DNA from 2 places in the Lactiplantibacillus sp. C232 genome. Region 1 is predicted to be linked to the other one. Evidence: riboswitches for the same ligand, from Rfam matches in the RefSeq annotation. Region 1 holds a riboswitch; the other holds the start of a gene.

Region 1 (3,195 bases):
AACGACCGCGTTAACCGTCAATTACAATCACTTGGATTCCGCTACGTTACCCTTGATTTAGGTGGCTTCCGTAGTGGTCGGATGAATGATACGTTGACCAAGGCACAATTGGCCACTTTCGCCTAGGCCTAATCAAATTAATGATAGTGGTGTCGGGATTAATCGGAGATGGGCGGCTGAACGGCGGTGATCATGGTTCATTCGCCCACCCGATGATAATCGTAACCCCAGCCGATACGCACATGTTGCGATTATCGCCTGACACCCCAAAAAGCGCAGTTCAAGGCCGCCCTTGAGCTGCGTTTTTCGTATCTTCATTTTTAGATCAACAGGCGTCAAAAGTCACGACGAGTTTACCAACGACTTGACCAGCTTGGAGTTGTTGTAAACCACTTACAAGTTGGTCACGGTGCAAGACCTGAGTAATTAGTGGGTCGACCTTGCCAGTTTGGACCAAAGCTAATAAGGCGGCGGTCATTTGCCCAAGATCGGCAACTTGCGCTGGGTTACCGCTACGGTGGGCACCACCGAGGTCCAATTTACTGATAGTTACAACTTGATTACTTGGAAAGTGGTCCGGAGTTGCTAATACACAGACAAGCTGGCCATTGTAAGCTAAGCGCGGTAAGTCCGCATCAGCATGACCAATGGTATTAATGATCAGATCAACACCGTGCTGCTGCGTTAGGTCTTGAATGCATGTGGTCACATCTTCATGATGGTAATCGATTTGGGCATCGGGATGCAGCGGTGCCACGAAGGCTTGCTTGGCCTGTGAAACGGTCGTGAAGACGGTCTTGCCAGCAGCCTTAGCGAGTTGAATAGCCATACTGCCTACACCGCCCGCACCTGCATGGATCAGCACAGTTTGCGCGGCATTTAAATTGGCTTTGCGCAGGAGGGCCTGATAAGCCGTCAATCCAGCGCAGAGACTAGCGGCGGCTGCTTCAAAGCTCACAGTCGTTGGAATCTTAGCTAGCACGGCTGCTGGTAAACTCACGTATTCGGCAAATGTCCCATTATTGGCGAGATTAGCGTGCCCACAAACTCGTTCGCCAGGCCGAAAATTAGTGACCTCAGCGCCAACCGCCTCCACGATTCCAGCTGTGTCTAGTCCTAGTGTGTGTGGATATTGCCAGGCGGCGTTACCCGCCGCAACTAATTTAAAATCTACCGGATTGAGCCCGACTGCTTGGGTCTTGATCAACACCTCAGTTGGCCCGAGGTTGGGCATGGGCCGTTCTTGCCATTGAAGCTGTTCCATAGTTTGAGCGGATGGATCTGGCACAACAAGTGCTTGCATCTTCAATCACTCTTTTCTTAAAGGCATATTTGCTTTTTATTATAACCGGTCGCGGCGGTGAATTTAAACTTTAATGCCTAATTAATTAAGTAGCAATGAGGGTGATTCGGCTAACGGAAAGATTGACGTTAGCGGTTACAATCGTTAGACTAAGGTTAGTAATTGAATATTTTTAAACACTAGGGGTGTCCAAAAATGGGCTGAGATGGTGCTGTAAGTGCCGATCCCTCTGAACCTGTAAGCTCAAACTTGCGTAGGAAAGTGTCACAGCTAATGTTAGCGGCCACTGGATCAATGCATGTTGATTGGTGGCCGTTTTTAATTGGCGTGACGGTCAATGAGGAGGAGAATTGCTATGGAATTACAATTATTGAATACTTTACGGAATCACAATCCGATTGTTTTTAACATTGCCAATTTTGTTACGGTTCAAGACGTTGCCAATGGGCTAAACGCGTTAGGGGCCTCGCCAATTATGTCAGCTGAAGTCCAAGAAGCGGAGACGATGGTCCAAATTGCCGGGGCTGTTTGCATTAATTTAGGAACCCTGACCACCACCCAGATTGATCAAATGCGGGTGGTTGGTAAGCTTGCTAATCAGTATCATAAGCCAGTCGTTCTTGATCCGGTGGCCGTCGGGGCGGTCCCTTATCGAAAAGAAGTCGCGCTAGCATTACTATCTGATTTTCAAGTCGATGTTATTCGGGGCAATGCTGGTGAAATTGCGGCATTGGCAGGCATGGATTGGCAAGCGAAGGGAATTGATGCGGGGAGCGGTCAGGGCGACCTGGTTGAAATTGCTCAAGCTTGTGCACAGCAATTCCAATGCTGTGTCATATTGTCGGGACCTACTGATGTTATTACGGATGGTCAGCGCGTAGTTAAAGTCGCTAATGGTACCCCGCTCTTCCAACGTCACGTGGGCTCGGGCGATTTACTTTCTAGTATCGTCGCGGCTTTTACAGCCGTTAGTCCAACCGACGTTTACCAGGCGGCGCAAGTGGCTTGCTTAGTCTTAGCGGGAGCGGGGGAACTTGTCGCCAGTCAGCTGACGGCCGATCGTCCCGCCACATTTGCCATTGATTTGATTGACCGGCTGAGCTTAGTGACAGTGTCAGAAATTCAAACAATTGCTAAAGTTGATTAAATATAATGAAGGGTCGCGAGATTTAATGAATGAATTTCCACAAGTGGCAACGATTGCTGGTACGGATAGTGGTGGCGGTGCCGGTGTCATGGCCGATTTAAAAACGATGCAGGCACGTCACGTTTTTGGTACCGCGGTAGTCGTTGCCGTGACAGCTCAAAATACATTGGGGGTCCAAGATTTTATGGGAATGCCGACGAAGCTCATTGACGAACAATTTGCTTCGTTAGCAGCTGACTTAGACATTCGCGCTTGTAAAACGGGGATGCTTGCGGATGCTGAACACGTCCATGCCGTCGTTGAGAACTTGAAACGAGTTGATTTTGGGCCGCTGACAGTTGATCCAGTCATGATTGCGAAAGGCGGGGCGGCGTTATTAGCCGCGGATGCGATTAAAACGGTTCGCGACGAACTGCTCCCTTTAGCGACTGTTGTGACACCGAATTTACCGGAAGCGGAACAATTGACCGGACAGTCTATCACTAGCAATCAAGCGATGGTTAAAGCTGGGCATTCGCTACAGGGGTTAGGTGCTGACAATGTCATTATTAAAGGTGGCCATGGTGATAATCCCGATTTAGCTAATGACTTCGTATTGTTGGCTGACGGGACCGCCTTTTGGCTTTCGGCTCCACGGATTGATACGGTGCGGACCCACGGCACGGGAGATACTCTATCGGCATGTATTACCGCCGAATTAGCAAAAGGACGGTCAATGGCTGCGGCCATTAAAACGGCTAAGGCG
Region 2 (3,195 bases), 100 kb from region 1:
AACAGTCACCCAATACCGGCCAAAGTTTTGGGGTGGCTATTTTTTGTTTCTGGAGTTCCATACCTGATACATCGCTAGTGCGATGCTCAAAATGATTTGCAAGAAAGCAAACCGAACAGGTAGAGTGACCACGGCTGAAAACCTTTCCTAGTGTGGGAAACGTATTTGTCATACTACCACGACCTTTCAAGATGAAAACAGCCAATCGCTACTGCACCATGTATTGCGATTACGCTGATATCACAAACCAATCATCAACAAGCAGTTGCCCATAAAAAGATAGCGACGAGTTATCATCACAACGTCGCTATCTTTTTATATCATTCAAATTAAAATTCTTGGTACACTGCTGGATCTTGATTATTCAAGCGACCATCCACTTGGCTCAAACCATTAATTGTTGCCATATCAGCTGCACTGATTTCAAAATCAAACACGTCCATATTACCTGCTTGACGGCTCGGCGTTGACGACTTTGGAATCGGCAAGGTCCCTAACTGTAGTTCCCACCGTAAAATCAACTGACCAACATTTTTATGGTAGTGCACTGCAATCTCTTTGAGCGTCTCATTTTGAAGCATCTCACTGGCCCGGCCAAGGGGACTCCAATCTTGCGTCAAAATACCGTGTGCTTGATCATAATCCCGTTGTGCCTGCTGGTTAAAGTACGGATGTAATTCGACCTGATTAATGACGGGTAAAACACCCGTTTCTTTGTTTAATCGTTCTAAATGTTCTGGTAAGAAATTTGAGACCCCAATCGAACGAATCAAGCCTAACTTCTGGGCATCAATCAGTGCCTGCCAAGCTTCAACATAATGATCTTCCTTAGGGTTAGGCCAATGAATTAGATATAAATCATAATAATCCAGGCCAGCTCGATATAATGATTCTTGAATCGTATTGATAGCTTCCGTGTAGGTGTGGTGGCGACCAGGAAGTTTTGATGAAATCAAGAGTTCCGAACGCGGTACTGACGAACGCCGAACCGCTTCACCAACAGCACCTTCATTTTCATAGTTAAAGGCCGTATCTAATAATCGGTAGCCGCGATCAATCGCTGAGTCGATCACTTGCACACCATGAGCACCATTCAGTTTATATGTTCCAAAGCCAATTTTAGGTACTGTTAAACCATCACGTAACGTATAAGTTTCCAACTTAAGCCACTTCTTTCTTTTAAATTAAACGATCATTGTTAAATTGATCGTTAATCTTCTGAACGATCAGCCAAGGCATCACGAATCGCTGCTTCAAATGTTGCCGGCCGTGTCGTTGGGGCATAGCGTTCGAGCACACGGCCATCACGACCAATCAGGAATTTTGTGAAATTCCACTTGATTCGACCATGTCCCGCCGCCTGTTTGAGGTAAGTAAATAACGGATCAGCGTCATCACCATTAACCATCACCCGTTTGGTCATGGGAAACGTTACCCCGTAGTGCCGTTGACAATAGTCATGGGTCTCATCGTCATCCGCCTTTTCTTGATGAAATTGATTGGATGGCAATCCCAAGACCACTAGGCCCTCCTGCTGATACTTCTGATAAAGTTCTTCTAATCCTTTAAACTGTGGCGCCAGGCCACAGTTGCTAGCCGTATTCACGATTAGCAAGACCTGACCGCGATATTGTGACAAGTCAAGTGGCGCACCACTCATCTCAGTTTCTGTAAAATCATACACTGATTCTGCCATCGAGATCCCTCCTAAGAATATTAACCAAATACATTGCTTTATCCATAGTAAACCACAAAATTGTGACTTTTCATCATACTTTGCTTTAGTTTCCGGAAAATTGATTGCACTGAATGTCATTATCCGTTACACTAAACGTATCATTCATAGCAACTGGGGTGCCATCACGGCTGAGATAATACCCATTGAACCTGAATCTGGACAATGCCAGCGCAGGGAGCAATGCTTTTATTTGGGGAACCATCAATTCAGACTTAGCCGCCTGCCACCGATAATCGTGGTAGGCGTTTTTTGTCGCTTGGATGCGTGAATGACAAACTACTTTTGGGAGGATTTAACAATGAAATGGGTTAAATCATGGTACTTGAACGATATTATTTTACTGGCACTAATTGGTATTTTCTTTGGTGCCATCTTTATGGGGACTAATTTTGTTTATAACATTTTAAGTGCGGCCCTGACACCATTTGGTCTAAGCGGTCTGGCTAATGAACTACTACTTGGCTTATGGTGCATGCCCGGCATGTTAGCTGGCTACCTCATTCGACTAAAGGGTTCGGCAACGCTAGGTGAGCTCCTCGCAGCAACCGTCGAAATGTTTTTCGGTGGTCAATGGGGAATCACCACATTGATTTCTGGTGTCGTGCAAGGATTTGGGGCCGAACTAGGTTATATCGTCACTGGCTACAAACACTATGACTGGTTAGGCTTAACGGCTGCGGCCGCAACAACTACTGTGGTCACCTTTGGCTGGGACCTTGCCCGTAATGGTTACTATAAATTACAGCTATGGCTCTTGATTTTATACGTGGTCGTTCGCTTTATTTCGATGTTTGTTTTCGGGGGTCTGTTAACTAAAACCATCACGGACCTACTTGATCGCAGTCATGTTTTAAAATCAACGCATTAATACACTTTATAAAATGGAGGCTTTCTCGAATGGCTAGTATCGCGCTGAATAATTTAACTTACACCTATCCACAGGCGTCGACACCCATTCTGGATCGCGTTAACCTAACACTACCACGGCAAAGCTTCATCCTATTGACAGGGCCATCGGGAACAGGTAAGTCGACGCTCCTAAAGCTGATTGCAGGCTTACTACCCCTGACTCCAGATTACGGCACCATTACCTTTGATGGTCAGTCATTAACTGCTAGCACCGCTAATCAGCGCGCTCAGCACGTTGCCATGATGTTTCAGAATCCTAATCAGCAGTTTGCCATGGATACCGTTGAAAATGAACTAATTTTCGCACTTGAGAACTTACAAGTGCCCCGTGACCAAATACCGGCCCGCTTACTTAGTGCGCTTGACTTTGTTGGTATCCGAAATTTACAGTCACGACTATTAAATCATTTATCCGGTGGCGAGAAACAGAAAGTGGCCCTTGCAATCATTGTCGCTATGGATAGCGATGTCATCCTACTAGATGAGCCCTTTGCCAGTGTCGATCCGACCGCACGAGCCGTCTTGTTAGACCGACTCGTGGAACTACG

What was found. A riboswitch is a leader RNA that binds a small molecule or an ion and turns the genes downstream of it on or off. The one in region 1 is predicted to bind thiamine pyrophosphate.
Region 2: it holds a riboswitch for thiamine pyrophosphate, as region 1 does, so the genes downstream of both, MZO41_RS03595 (ECF transporter S component) here and thiM (hydroxyethylthiazole kinase) in region 1, are expected to answer to the same signal.

The regions. Positions count from the first base shown of each region.
Region 1 covers NZ_JAMSKZ010000002.1:177,417-180,611, forward strand. The annotation lists gene larE (ATP-dependent sacrificial sulfur transferase LarE) at 1-126, shown strand, start outside; gene MZO41_RS03145 (zinc-binding dehydrogenase) at 326-1,303, opposite strand; TPP riboswitch at 1,475-1,580, shown strand; gene thiM (hydroxyethylthiazole kinase) at 1,659-2,450, shown strand; gene thiD (bifunctional hydroxymethylpyrimidine kinase/phosphomethylpyrimidine kinase) at 2,476-3,195, shown strand, end outside.
Region 2 covers NZ_JAMSKZ010000002.1:279,310-282,504, reverse strand. The annotation lists gene MZO41_RS03605 (aldo/keto reductase) at 330-1,160, opposite strand; gene MZO41_RS03600 (glutathione peroxidase) at 1,211-1,696, opposite strand; TPP riboswitch at 1,841-1,934, shown strand; gene MZO41_RS03595 (ECF transporter S component) at 2,037-2,606, shown strand; gene MZO41_RS03590 (ABC transporter ATP-binding protein) at 2,636-3,195, shown strand, end outside.